One region of the Mesorhizobium sp. M0848 genome, then DNA from elsewhere that is predicted to be linked to it. Evidence: predicted binding sites of a transcription regulator. Region 1 holds the regulator's gene; each other region holds the start of a gene.
The links. Region 1 encodes PhoB, which activates phosphate uptake and scavenging genes when phosphate is short. Its sites were predicted from a motif close to TGTCATNNANCTGTCAT; they were not measured.
Positions count from the first base shown of each region.

Region 2: the regulator PhoB is predicted to act here: its motif matches at 1,249-1,265, upstream of phnC (phosphonate ABC transporter ATP-binding protein).
Region 3: the regulator PhoB is predicted to act here: its motif matches at 2,115-2,131, upstream of olsB (l-ornithine N(alpha)-acyltransferase).
Region 4: the regulator PhoB is predicted to act here: its motif matches at 1,660-1,676, upstream of NKH95_RS19440 (esterase-like activity of phytase family protein).

Region 1 covers NZ_JAMYOM010000001.1:183,340-186,993, forward strand. The annotation lists gene pstB (phosphate ABC transporter ATP-binding protein PstB) at 1-611, shown strand, start outside; gene phoU (phosphate signaling complex protein PhoU) at 638-1,345, shown strand; gene phoB (phosphate regulon transcriptional regulator PhoB) at 1,362-2,051, shown strand; gene eglC (endo-1,3-1,4-beta-glycanase EglC) at 2,586-3,654, shown strand, end outside.
Region 2 covers NZ_JAMYOM010000026.1:112,635-116,288, reverse strand. The annotation lists gene phnL (phosphonate C-P lyase system protein PhnL) at 1-453, shown strand, start outside; gene NKH95_RS26570 (DapH/DapD/GlmU-related protein) at 450-1,067, shown strand; gene phnC (phosphonate ABC transporter ATP-binding protein) at 1,345-2,202, shown strand; gene phnD (phosphonate ABC transporter substrate-binding protein) at 2,295-3,203, shown strand; gene phnE (phosphonate ABC transporter, permease protein PhnE) at 3,261-3,654, shown strand, end outside.
Region 3 covers NZ_JAMYOM010000008.1:186,101-189,754, forward strand. The annotation lists gene NKH95_RS11810 (response regulator) at 1-2,014, shown strand, start outside; gene olsB (l-ornithine N(alpha)-acyltransferase) at 2,195-3,070, shown strand; gene NKH95_RS11820 (trimeric intracellular cation channel family protein) at 3,199-3,654, opposite strand, start outside.
Region 4 covers NZ_JAMYOM010000016.1:98,936-102,589, reverse strand. The annotation lists gene NKH95_RS19445 (GcvT family protein) at 1-1,548, opposite strand, end outside; gene NKH95_RS19440 (esterase-like activity of phytase family protein) at 1,766-3,244, shown strand; gene NKH95_RS19435 (MATE family efflux transporter) at 3,415-3,654, shown strand, end outside.

The DNA of each region.
Region 1 (3,654 bases):
TCAACCGCATGAACGACACCATCGATTCAGCACGGGTAACCGGCAAGATAACGCTCGACGAAGAAGACATCTACGACAAGAACATCGATGTCGTCGAACTCAGGGCGCGCGTCGGCATGGTGTTCCAGAAACCCAATCCGTTCCCCAAATCGATCTACGAGAACGTTGCCTATGGTCCGCGCATCCACGGATTGGCCAAGCGCAAGGCCGACATGGATCAGATCGTAGAGTCGAGCCTGAAGAAGGCGGCGATCTGGAACGAGGTCAAGGACCGTTTGCAAGAACCTGGCACGGGTCTTTCCGGTGGCCAGCAGCAGCGTCTGTGCATTGCACGCGCCATCGCCGTGTCACCCGAGGTGATCCTGATGGACGAACCGTGTTCGGCGCTCGACCCGATCGCCACTGCTCGCGTCGAGGAACTGATCGACGAACTGCGTCAGAACTATACCATCGTCATCGTCACCCATTCGATGCAGCAGGCAGCACGCGTGTCGCAGCGCACCGCGATGTTCCATCTAGGCTATCTGGTCGAGGAGGGCGCCACCGACAAGATGTTCACCACCCCCGACGACAAACGCACCCAGGACTACATCACCGGCCGGTTCGGCTGAGCTCAGGCATACGAGGGACGAAGATCATGGGTGAACATACCGTCGCATCTTTCGATGAGGATCTGGAGCAGATCAGCCAGCTGATCCGCGACATGGGCGATCTCGCCTGCTCGATGGTCAGTGGCTCGACCAGGGCTTTGCTCAATTCGGACAATGCGCTGGCGCAGCGCGTGGTTTCCGATGATGCCATCATGGATGCACGCCAGCGCGAGCTGGACGATCGCGCCATCACGCTGATCGCCAAGCGCCAGCCAATGGCCAACGATCTGCGTGCGGTGGTCGGTTCGATCCGCATGGCCGGCGACCTTGAGCGCATCGGCGACCTTGCCAAGAACATCGCCAAGCGCGTCGGCACTGTCGGGCTGAGTGTCACGCCGCACGACCTTTCGCATTCGATCGACGCGATGGCGCAACTGGTGCTGATCCAGGTGCAGGGGGTCGTCGACGAGTATGCCGCCGCCGACCCGGCAGCGCTTGCCACGCTCAGAAACAATGACGAACGCATCGACGTCAAATACACCTCGGTGTTCCGTGAGCTGCTGACCTACATGATGGAAGATCCCCGCAACATCACGGCGTGCACGCACCTGTTGTTCTGCGCCAAGAACCTCGAGCGGATCGGCGACCACGTGACCAACATCGCCGAAAATGCCTACTATGTTTTGACCGGCACGCAGCTGCCAGCCAATCGTCCGAAGCAGGACGAGACGGCAATGTCCGCGCCAGCGGCATAACAGGGGTGACCAGCCGATGATCGCACCACGCATCATGGTGGTGGAGGATGAGGAGCCGCTAGGCGTGCTGCTCCGCTACAATCTTGAATCCGAAGGTTACCAGGTCGAGGTGGTGACGCGCGGCGACGAGGCCGAAATCCGGCTGCAGGAGAACGTTCCCGATCTTCTGGTGCTCGACTGGATGGTGCCTGCGGTTTCCGGTATCGAACTCTGCCGGCGCCTGCGAATGCGTCCCGAGACCGAGCGGCTGCCGATCATCATGCTGACCGCGCGAGGCGAGGAAAGCGACCGCGTGCGCGGCCTGTCGACCGGCGCCGACGACTATCTGGTCAAGCCCTTCTCGACGCCGGAGTTCATGGCCAGGGTCAAGGCGCTGCTGCGCCGGGCCAAGCCGGAAGTGCTGTCCAGCGTGCTAAAGGTCGGCGACATCGTGCTCGATCGCGAGTCGCACCGGGTCTATCGCAAGAAGAGCGAGATCCGGCTCGGGCCGACCGAGTTCCGCCTGCTCGAATTCATGATGCGCCATCCAGGCCGCGTGTTCTCGCGCAGCCAGCTGCTCGACAATGTCTGGGGCGAAACGATCTACATCGACGAGCGCACGGTCGACGTGCATGTCGGCCGGCTGCGCAAGGCGGTCAACAATGGCCGGATGCCGGACGTCATCCGCACGATCCGCGGGGCGGGCTACGCGATCAGGGAAGACTAGGTGCTGTTTCGTCCCGATAGATCGGGAAAACTCGATTAGCACGCGGTCGCCAACAGCCGGTGGAATGTTGCACTCGTCTCATCAATGGGGAGCGAGCACGTGACGCCAGGAGCGGTCATCCTCATCAGGTTTCGAATGACTGCATTTGGGCCAAAGCGACAGGCAGCTTCTCGCGTCCCTCGATCTCCCAAACTCTCTATTGGGCCCCGGCTGGCCAAGAGGCACGGCGAATTACTTGATAGGTCGCCATCTTTCCCGCAGACTCCAACCAGAAAGCCACGCAAGAATGCATTTGAGTTAATTTAGATATACGTTCGTCGAATGACGCGCATTCTGCAGAAATATACAATTTTAATAAATTTACTTCAAATTATTGCGAGTCCTCTCCTCTTTATTCATCGCTTGTCCGTCGATTGTTCAATGCGATCTCGGATCTAATGACGATTCCGTGGAACGATCTCGTTCTTTGCAGCGTTGCTTGGAAGCGGTCGCCGGACCTTTGACCAGGTCGGACACCATGAGGAAGGATTTCTGATGAGCACGGTCTTAAACGCCAAGGGCATCCCTCTTGCCTACACCGGCGCTTCCACTCATTGGTTCTCGGCCACCGGGTCTGGACCGGAACTGCATGGCACCTCCGGCAACGACTCCTTCTGGGGAGATACCGGCGTCAATGTCACGATCTACGGTGGCGCCGGCGACGACTACTATCATCTCTATTCCACCAACAATAAGGTGGTCGAGGATCCTGGGGCAGGGATCGACACGATCGACACATGGATGAGCTACAAGCTCCCCGACAATTTCGAGAACCTCGTCGTTACCGGCGCCAATCGATTTGCGTTCGGAAATGCGTTGGACAACATCATCAAGGGCGGGTCGGGTCACCAGACGCTGGATGGCGGCAAGGGAAATGATGTCCTGATCGGCGGTGATGGCGCCGATACTTTCGCCATTTCCAAAGGTAATGGAAGTGATCTTATCTTCGATTTCGGTGCGACCGATGCGGTCCGCCTTGACGGTTACGACTTCACTTCGTTCGATGCCGTCCGTTCACAGATGGTCCAGGTGGAATCGAACGTGATGCTGAACCTCGGATCCGACGAGATCCTGGTGTTCAAGAATACGACCATCGACAAGTTGCAGCCCACCCAGTTCGAACTTCCGATCGACAAGTCCGCAATGACGCTGTCCTTCTCCGACGATTTCAACACGCTGAGCCTTCGGGACGGGCAGGACGGCACCTGGAATTCCAATTTCTGGTGGGGAGCGCCGAACGGCAGCACGTTGAGCAGCAATGGTGAGTTGCAGTGGTATATCGACGCCAATTATGGCCCGACGAGTTCGGTCCATCCGTTCAGCGTTGAGAACGGCGTCCTCACCATCACCGCCGCGCAGGCGCCGGAGGACATCAAGCCTCTGATCAACAACTACGAATACACCTCGGGGATCCTGACGACCCACGACACCTTCTCGCAAACCTACGGCTATTTCGAAATGCGGGCGGATCTCCCTGAAACAGCCGGAGCCTGGCCGGCGTTCTGGCTGCTTCCGGAGGACGGCTCGTGGCCGCCGGAGCTGGACGTTGTCGAAACGCGTGGCC
Region 2 (3,654 bases), on a different contig from region 1:
ACCGTGCTTGCCGTGCGCCGGCAAACGATCGGCTATGTCAGCCAATTCCTGCGCACCGTGCCGCGCGTTTCGGCGCTGGATGTCGTCGCCGAACCGCTGGTCGAGCGCGGCGAGGATCGCGAGATTGCCCGCGGCAAGGCACGCGCCTTGCTGGCGCAGCTCAACCTGCCGGAGAAACTCTGGGCATTGCCACCTGCGACCTTCTCCGGTGGCGAGCAGCAGCGCGTCAACATCGCACGCGGCTTCATCACCGAGCATCCGATCCTGCTGCTCGACGAGCCGACCGCCTCGCTCGACGCCAAAAACCGCGATGTCGTGATTGAACTCATCGCCGCCAAGAAGGCGGCTGATGTCGCGCTGCTCGGCATCTTCCATGACCACGACGTACGCGAGGCGGTTGCCGACCGCATCATCGACGTCACCGCTTTCGCTCCCGGAAAAATCGCCGCATGACCAGGAAATTGTCCGAGACGCCGCTGGTCCATCCGACGGCGGATGTGCAGAATTCGACGCTCGGCCGCTGGACCGAGATCGCCGACCGCAGCCGGGTGTCGGAAAGCGAGCTTGGCGACTATTCCTACATGATGCAGGACTGCGCCGTCTGGTGCGCGACGATCGGCAAGTTCGCCAACATCGCCGCCAGCGTGCGCATCAACGCCACCAACCACCCGACCTGGCGGCCAACGCTGCACCATTTCACCTATCGCGCCTCGGACTACTGGGACGACGCCGAGCACGAGACAGAATTCTTCGCCCAGCGTCGCGCCAGGCGAGTCACCATCGGCCACGACACCTGGCTCGGCCACGGCTCGACCATCCTGCCCGGCGTCACCGTCGGTGACGGCGCGGCGATCGGCGCCGGAGCCGTCGTCTCGAAGGACGTCGCCCCCTACACCATCGTCGCCGGCGTGCCGGCCAAACCGATCCGTGAGCGCTTCGACCGCCGCACCGCCGACCGTTATCAGGCGCTTGCCTGGTGGGACTGGGATCATGCCAGGCTGCGCGCTTCGCTCGACGATTTCCGGGAACTATCGGCCGAGGCCTTCCTGGAAAAATACGAAGGATAATTCTTCACATCATCGTCATGGCAGCCACATGGCAGGACCTGTTCGATGACTCTCTCAAGCTTTTTCGAGCAGCAGGCTCCCGTGATCGAAATCAAAACTCCCGCCTTCTGCGGCTTCAGGGACATGGAGCACTTCGAGGACCTGCTGGCCCTGGGCCGGCCATAACTCCACACCTGTGGAGCGTAACAAAACTGACATCACCGCGACACGGCAGGTTCATGTGGCTGCGTTAGGCGAGTGCCTGACGATCAATATGGTCCAGACTGGAACCTGCCCCATGTCAGCAAATTCCGCCACGCTCGAAATCCGCGGTGTCAGCCGCCGATTTGGTAAGAACACCGCCGTCAGCGACATCAACATCGCCATCCCACAGGGTCAGATGGTTGGCATTATCGGCCGTTCGGGCGCCGGCAAATCGACCCTTCTTCGCATGATCAACCGTCTCATCGATCCCAGCCAGGGATCGATCTTTTTTGACGGCGCCGAGGTTTCCCAGTTGCGCGGCTCGCCGCTGCGGCGCTGGCAGCGTGACTGCGCCATGATCTTCCAGCAGTTCAACCTGGTGCCGCGCCTCGACGTGCTGACCAACGTGCTGCTCGGCAAGCTGAACCACCGTTCGACCATCACCAACCTGTTCGGCATGTTCTCGCGCGCCGAATGCGCCGAGGCGGTCGCGGCACTCGAGCGGCTCGACATTGCCCGCATCGCGCTGCAGCCCGCAGGCACCTTGTCGGGCGGCCAGCAGCAGCGCGTCGCCATTGCCCGCGCCATGATGCAGCAGCCCAAAGTGATCCTCGCCGACGAGCCGATCGCCTCGCTCGACCCGCTCAACGCCAAGGTGGTGATGGATTCGCTGCAGGACGTCAATCTGCGCGACGGCATCACCGTCGTCACCAATCTTCACACGCTGGACACCGCCCGCACCTACTGCAACCGCATCATCGGCATGGCCGCCGGCAAGGTCGTCTTCGACGGCCCGCCGGAAGAACTCAACCGCGAGGCCGTGCGTCTCGTCTACGGCGCCGACAGCAATGGCCAGGAAATCTCCGAGGCCATCACCTCGACCAGCGTTGCCTTCAGCCGAAAGATCGCCGCATCCGCCGGACCGCTCGAGCCCGCATTCCCGGGATACTGAGAGCGGCCTGGATCGACAGCCCGCGTCAAGGGCACCTGTCAAAATCGAGAACGCTGCCGGCGCGGGGCCGGAACCTACAGGAGAGATTACAGATGTTCAGGAAGATGGTTTTCAGCGCCGTTTCGGTGCTCGCCATGGCGACCAGCATGGCCCATGCCGCCGACATGAAGGAATTTCGCGTCGGCATTCTCGGCGGCGAAAACGAAACCGACCGGCTGCGCAACTACCAGTGCCTCGCCGACCATCTGAAGGCCGAATTCGGCTTCGAAAAGGTCTCGCTGTTCCCCGCTGCCGACTATGACGGCGTGATCCAGGGCCTGCTTGGCGGCACGCTCGACTTCGCCGAACTCGGCGCTTCCGGCTACGCCAGCATCGCTCTCAAGGACCCGAAGGCGGTCACCCCGATCCTCACCACCCAGCAGACCGACGGCGCCACCGGCTACTATTCGATCGGCCTGGCGCTGAAATCCTCCGGCATCACCGATATCAAGTCGGCCAAGGGCAAGAAACTCGGCTACGCCGATCCGGATTCTACCTCCGGCTATCTGATCCCGCTGACCCAGATCCCGAAGGACACCGGCGCTTCGAACGAAACCTTCTTCGCTTCGACCCAGTTCAACGGCGGCCACGAGAACAACGTTCTGGCCGTGCGCGACGGCAAGGTCGATGTGGCGGTGGACGATTCCTCCGGTATCGGCGACTTCAAGGACGGCTACACCTCGGGCACCTTCCACAAGGAAGTCGCCAAGGGCGCCGTCGACCCCAACGACTTCGTCGAAGTCTGGCGCTCGGGCCTGATCCCGAACGGCCCGCTGGTCGTGCGCACCGCGCTCCGCGACGAAATGACCGCCAAGCTCGCCGACTTCTTCACGCAGTTGCCGAAGAAGGACAAGGCTTGCTTCGAAGGCGTCGAAGGCGGCGACTTTACCGGCTACGTCCCGGTCAAGGCGGACTTCTACAACGTCATCGTCGAAGCCCGTAAGGCAGCCATTGGCGGCTAACGGCGAAATCAGGAAGGGCGGCGTCGATAAAACGCCGCCCTTCTTGCATGTCCGATCATGACCCTTTCCGTGACAGCCCCTTCCGGCGCCACTCACCAGATGGCCGACGCCTGGCGTCGCCAGACGTCCTTGCGCCGGCTCTACACCGCCATCGGTGTCGGCCTTCTCATCATCGCGCTTGGCAGCACCATGTGGTTCGCCGACGAGGCCAATGCCGGGCATTTCTTCGACCGGTTGCCGCATTTGCTGGACTTCCTGAGCTGGCTCGTCCCCAAGGACTGGAACGATGTCTGGCGGGCGATGTTCGATATCGCTTCCCCGCATGACACCGGCACCCAGGAATTCAACTTTCCGCTTGGCCGCTCGTATGTCTGGGACAGCTTCTACATCCCCGAATATTTCGAGCTGATGCTGACCACGCTCAACGTGGCGCTGGTCTCGACCTTCATCG
Region 3 (3,654 bases), on a different contig from region 1:
TCGCACCTCTGCCCTTCTTGACGAAACCACTGCCCGCAGCCGCGCCGAGATCGAGACGCTGGCCGACCGCATGTGGGAGATGCAGGAGAGCGATGAGCGCTTTCGCGGCCTGATCGACGCGCTTGGCGATCTCGTCATCCATCGCGACCGCGATGGCTACATCGTCTATGCCAACAAGGTCTTCGCCGATCTCGTCGAGATCGACCAGCGCGACCTTGCCGGCAAGACCCTGGCAGAACTGGGCATCGAGGTCGGCATGGTTCCCGATGCCGCCTTTTCCGACCATGAGTGCCTGAGTTCCACCGATGTCTCTATCAGCACGCCGAGCGGGCAGCGCTGGTTCTCCTGGATCGAACTGTCGGTGCGCGACAAGGACAGCGGCGCGGTTTCGCACCGCGCCATCGCCCGCGACATCACCGCCCGCAAACGCGCCGAATCCTCGCTGATCACCGCACGCGAACGGGCCGAATATGCCAGCCAGGCCAAATCGCGCTTCCTCGCCACCGTCAGCCATGAAATCCGCACCCCGATGAACGGCATCATGGGGATGGCCAGGTTGCTGGCCGACACCAGCCTGTCGCCGGAGCAGCAAACCTATGTCGGCGCCGTCTCGACCTCGGCCAGCGCATTGCTTGCCCTGATCGAGGATCTTCTCGACTATTCCAAGATCGAAGCCGGGCGTTTCGACCCCGAGCCGCAGCCGATGTCGGTGCGCGAGATCGCCGACAACATCATCGAATTGCTGGCAGCGCGGGCTTTCGCCAAGGATATCGGGCTGGGTTGCCATGTCGAACCCGACGTGCCGCAATTGATCACCGCCGATCCGGGCAAGGTGAGGCAGGTGCTTCTCAACCTCATCGGCAACGCCATCAAGTTCACCGACAGCGGCGGCGTGCTGGTGAGCATAGCACGCGCACGCACCGAAACCAGCGACCGCATATGCTTCACCATCGCCGATACCGGTCCGGGCCTGCGTGATGCCGACCTGGAGCGCATTTTCGAGGAGTTCGAGCAGGCCGACGGCACGTCGACACGCACACATGGCGGGGCCGGCCTCGGCCTTGCCATCTCCAGACGCCTGGTGGCCGCCATGGGCGGCACGATCTCGGTATCCAGCCGGCTCGGCCAGGGATCCGAGTTCGTCTTCGAAATCCCTGCGATAGCGGCCACCGAAGCGCCGCAGGGCCACCAGAATGCTCTCTCGGGCAGACGCGCGGTGATCCTGTCGAAGAACGCCGTCGAGGCCGACGCCATCGCCCGCACCATCCGCGCCAATGGCGGCGCGGTCGACATCGCCACCACTGCCGCACAGGCCGCGCGTTTCGCCGCCGGCTGCGATGCGATCCTGGTCGATGCAGCGATGGAAGAAGGCGACGGAAGGCTGCTCAAGCGCCTGCGCCAAAGCGGTTTCTCCGACTGTGAGGCGATCACGCTGATCGCGCCGACCGATCGCGGCATGCTTGGCGAGTTCCGAGCCAGCGGCTACGCAACCTTCCTGGCCAGACCGGTGCGTGGCGGAACACTTCTGCGTGTGCTGTTGAGCAGCCATGCTCCGAGCCTCGGCCCGCCGCAGCCGGAAAGGCGCGGCGCGCCGACGCTGCGCGCCATCGGCAACCGCCAGCGCGGCCTGTCGGTGCTGATCGCCGAGGACAATGACATCAACGCCATGCTGGCCCGCGCCACGCTGCTGAAGGCCGGGCATCGCGTCAAGGTGGTCGGCAACGGCAAGGCCGCCGTCGAGGCTGTCACCGGCGCCGCGCACAAGGACCGCTTCGACGTGGTCTTGATGGATCTCCACATGCCGGTCATGGACGGGCTGGACGCGATTGCCGCCATCCGCCGCCATGAGGAAGAAAGTGCAGTGCGGCCGGTGCCGATCATGGTGCTGTCGGCCGACAGCCAGGAAAAGACCCGTCACGCGGTGTTGGCCCATGGCGCCAGCGGCTTTGTCACCAAGCCGCTCGACCCCGAGGCGCTGGTCAATGCCGTCGAGGGGCAGGTCGTCGCGGCCTGAGCTTTCCACCGCCATTCGGCACGGGCGATCACTTAAACGTAGCCGGTTGATCGTATTCGCCAGCCGACGAAGTATTGCCCATGACGTCGTATCACGGTACTGTCACAATCCTGTTGCACCTACACCGTATCCCCGTGCCAAGAGGGATGGCTCGAAGGAGAATCACTCGTGCATACAGTTATGCCGGAATGTGACACTCGGCCGAACGCCAGCAGCGCCTTGCTTGCCGGACGTAACGTCGATTCCGTCATAAAGGGCGCTGCGCTGGGCCGTATAGGCAATCTTGAAGTGCGGCTCGCTCGCAACGAGGCCGAGATCGCGGCCGCGCAGGAAGTGCGCTACCGGGTGTTCTACGACGAACTTGGCGCCAGGAAGGACCTGTTCCAGGCCCATGACCGCCGGGACGCCGATCGGTTCGATCCGCTCTGCGACCATCTGCTGGTTTTGGACACCACGCTTTCCGGTCCCGAACATCGCCGCATCGTCGGCACATATCGGCTGCTGCGGCAAGAAATCGCGGCCACGGCCGGTGGCTTCTATTCCGAAGGTGAATTCGAGCTGACCAAGCTCATCGCCCGCCACCCCGGCCAGCGCTTCCTTGAACTCGGCCGCTCCTGCGTGTTGCCGGAATACCGCTCGAAGCGCACCATCGAGGCGTTGTGGCAAGGCATCTGGGCTTACATCAACCATTACGAAATCGGTGTGATGACCGGCTGCGCGTCCTTTCACGGCACCGTGCCGGCGGCGCATGCCGAGGCGCTCACCTACCTAGCCCACCACTGCCGGACGAACTCGGCCTGGGACGTGCGCGCGGTGTCCGGGCGCTATTGCTCGATGGATCTGATGCCGATCGAGGCCGTCAATGCCAAGGCGGCGATCGCCGCGATGCCGCCTTTGGTCAAGGGCTATCTGCGCGTCGGTGCCCGCATCGGCGATGGTTGCGTCATCGATCGCGAATTCTCGACGGTCGATGTGTTCGTCGTGATGCCGGTCAAGGAGATCGGCGCACGCTACGTCAACTATTATGGCGGCGAAGCCCAGCGCTTCGCGGCGTGAGATTGAGTAGGCAGTAGGCAGTAGGCAGTAGTGATGACGCCACGATTAAGCTCCTGTGACTACTGATTATTCCCTATTCCCTATTCCCTATTCCCTATTCCCTATTCCCCATTCCCTATTCCCTCTCTTCACGGAATATCTTCCGGCCGCCTGCCGGGTCGGCTCTTGTAGGACGGAAACGACCAGCCGAATTTGAGCGCACCACCGCGCACGAGGAACGCCGCCGCAAAACCGGCGAGGTCCGAGGCGAGCGGCGGCAGTCCGGCAAGTTCGCCAAGCGTGTAAAGGCCGGCACCCGCAAGGGCCGCCGTAACGTAGATTTCGGGCCTGAGCAGCACCGATGGCTCGCCGGCGAGGAGATCACGCAGAATGCCGCCGAAAGTGGCGGTGAGCACGCCGGTGATGACGGAGACGACCGGCGAACCGGTAATCGCAAGCCCCTTGGCCGCGCCCATCACCGAAAAAGCGGCGAGCCCGACGGCGTCGAGCCAGAGCAGCCATTTCCAGCGCGATTCGACACGATGCGCGCTGAAGAAGACCAGCACCGCAACCGCGGCGCAGACCAGCACATAGCCGGAGTTGGC
Region 4 (3,654 bases), on a different contig from region 1:
GCCGGCCCGCCCCGGCTTCGGCAGCCTGCAGGCGAGCAGCCGGTCGAGCCAGGCTTCTGCACCTGGCCCCGCCACCGCATAGCGCGAATAGGCCGAGATATCGACGAGACCGGCGGCGCGCCGCACCTGCAGCGCCTCGTCGCCGACGATGTCGAAGGCGTTGGAGCGCCGCAGCGTCGTGTTCTCGGCAAATCCCATCGGCGCGAAATAGGCCGGGATTTCCAGCCCCCAGGAAGCCGTCCATTCGCATCCCGCGGCCGTCATGCCGTCATAGGCACCGGGGCGTTTCAGCGGCCGGCCGGCGGGCAGCCGTTCATTGGGAAAGGTCATGACGAAGCGGCGCGAATAGAACTGGCGCGTGGTCTGCTTGAGATATTCCCGGTTGGCGGCGAAGGCGCCGTAGCGGGCGATGTCCATGCCAAAAATGTCGGCCTGCGGTTCGCCGTAAATCATCCATTCGGCCAGCGACTTGCCGACGCCGCCGCCCTGGCTGAAACCGGCCATGACGCCGCAGGCGACCCAGTAATTCTTCAGCCCCCGCACCGGCCCGACAATCGGATTGCCGTCCGGGGTGAAGGTGAAGGCACCGTTGACCCATTTGCGGATGCCGGCAGTCGCCAGGCAGGGGAAGCGCTCATGCGCCTTGGCGAGTTCCGGGCTGATGCGATCGATGTCTTCCGGGATCAGCTCGATGCCGTAGTCCCATGGCGCACCATCCATGTTCCAGTGCTTCGGATTCTGCTCGTAAACGCCCAGCAGCACGCCCTTGCGCTCCTGCCGGAGATACGAAAAGCCATCGAGATCGACGGCGATGCCGATTTCCCTGTCCAGCGCCGCGATCTCGGGAATGTCCTCAGTGATGAAATAATGGTGCTCCATCGGCGTCACCGGCAGGTCGACGCCGGCCATGCGGCCGAGCTGCTTTGCCCACAGCCCGCCGGCATTGACGACATGCTCGGCGATGATGGTGCCCTGCTCCGTGATGACATCCCAGCGACCGTCGGCGCGCGGCTTCAACTCGACGACCCGGTTGCGCAGGATGATGTCGGCGCCGCGCTTCTTCGCAGCACCCGCATAGGCATGCGTCGTGCCGTACGGGTCGAGATGGCCTTCGTTGGAATCATGCAGCCCGCCAAGCACACCGGTGACGTCGACGATCGGGCAGATCGTCTTGATCTCATCGGGCGTTACCAACCTAGCGGTCTCGATGCCGACCGACTGGAACACCGCCCAGGCCGATTTCAGCCACTCCCAGCGCGCGGGATCGCTGGCGATGTTGACGCCGCCCGTCATGTGCAGGCCGATATCCCAGCCGGATTCGGCCTCGATCTCCCGGTAGAGATTGATGGTGTAGTCCTGCAGCGCCGCCACGTTGGGATCCGCGTTGAGCGAATGGAAGCCTGCCGCCGCGTGCCACGTCGAACCGGCCGTCAGTTCGGCGCGCTCGATCAGCGCCACATCCCTCCAGCCGAACCGCGTCAGGTGATAGAGCACCGAGGCTCCAACCACGCCACCTCCGATGACGACTGCGCGGTAGTGCGACTTCAAGGCTTCCCCTCCACGGTTAGTCCGAAGGCTGGAGCATAGATTTACTGGACATAAGTGTCTAGTGCGCGCGCGCGCATCGTTTTTCGTCGACCGCCGGCATGCACCGCGCGCTGTCACGTAAGCATCATGTTCGCGCCGTAGACCGCGTTTCGGGGAGGCCTGCGCGGCATCATCGATGTCGCGCCTCGCGGCACATCCGTCACAAAGAGGATTATTCATGAAACACCTGTACCGAACCGCGTCGCTCGGCGTCGCGCTGGCCTTGTTCACCGCCTTGACGCCGGCGCTCGCCGACAGCACCGCGACCGTCGGCGGCCTCGTCAACAAGGGGCTGGTCGGTGTCGGCCGCATCCCGGCCGCTCAGCGCGACAAGTTCGGCGAGACCTTCGGCTCGGGCTCCGGCATGGCGATCGACACATCAGGCTGGACGCACGGCGCCGATGGTTACAAGGGTTCGCTCTGGCTGCTGCCCGACCGCGGCTACAATGTCGTCGGCACCACCGACTACCGGCCGCGCCTCAACACCATCGGCATAGAATTCATGCCGACCGCATTGGGTGCCGCACCCGCTGCCGGCCAGGAGCAGACGGGCGTCAAGGCGACGCTCGCCGACACCATGCTGCTCACCGACGACAAGGGCGCTGATGCCACCGGCCTCGACCCGCTCAACGGCGTGCGCGCGGCAAGCGGCGACATGCCGATCCTGCCGCAAGCCGACAATGGCAAGCTGGCGCTCGACAACGAGGCGATCGTGCGGCTGCCCGATGGTTCGATGTTCATCTCCGACGAATACGGCCCGAACATCTATCGGTTTTCCGCCGACGGGCATCTGCTGTCGGCAACCCAGCCACCGGCCGCCCTCGTGCCGATGCGCCACGGCACGCCGAACTTCGCCTCGGACAATCCGGGACCCGGTGCCGCCGAGCCCGATCCGAAGGATCCCGAAACCGGCCGCCAGAACAACCAAGGCCTCGAAGGCATGGCAATGACGCCAGACGGCAAGTTCCTGATCGCCGTGCTGCAGTCGGCGCCCCGGCAGGACGGCGGCGATTCGCCCGCCACGCGCCAGAACACCCGCGCCCTCGTCTACGACGCATCCGACCTCGGCCATCTCAAGCTGGCGCATGAGTATGTCGTGCCGCTGCCGGTGTTCAAGGATGCCAAGGGCAAGACCAAGGTCGCCGCGCAGAGCGAGATCGTGGCACTGTCGGATCAGACTTTCCTGATGCTGGCGCGCGACAGCGGCAACGGCCAGGGGCTGAAGGGCGACACCTCGCTTGTGCGCCAGATCTTCGTCGTCGACGTCTCGGTCGCGACCGACATCGCCGGCGGCGCCTTCGACGCCGCTGACAAGCCGGTCGCCCCCAAGGGCGTCGTCGACCCATCGGTGACACCGGCCAAGCTGACGCCATTCATCGACATCAACGACAGTGCCGAGCTCGGCCGCTTCGGCCTGCACAATGGCGCGCCCAACGACCAGGATAACCTGTCCGAGAAGTGGGAGGCGATGTCAGTGGTCAGCGTTCTGGATCCGAAGCTGCCCGACGACTACTTCCTGTTCGTCGCCAACGACAACGACTTCCTCGCCCAGGACGGTTTTCAGGTCGGCGCGCCCTACAAGGCCGAAGACGGCGCCAATGTCGACACCATGTTCCTGGTCTATCAGGTCACGCTGCCGGGTCTGACCAAGAAGTAACCACCACTGCCCGGGCGGGCGCGCTTGGCGCGTCCGCTGGGGCTCGCGGCTGGGCATGAACGGGGCAGCGGCCTTTCAACCGTGCGGCGCGTTCGCAAGGGTGCATCTCGGTCCCGCCTGCGATATCATCGTGGACTGGATCCAAATCTCCATCCGCCGAGCTGCCCGCCATGGACGAAAAAATGCCCGCGCGCCGGCGCACCGGCGACCTGACCAGCGGCCCGATCCCGCGCACGCTTCTGCTGTTCGCCCTGCCGGTGCTCGGCTCCAACGTGCTGCAGTCGCTCAACGGTTCGATCAACGCCGTCTGGGTCGGCCGTTTCCTCGGCGAATCGGCGCTGACCGCCACCTCCAACGCCAACCTCGTCCTGTTCCTGATCCTCGGCACTGTGTTCGGCATCGGCATGGCG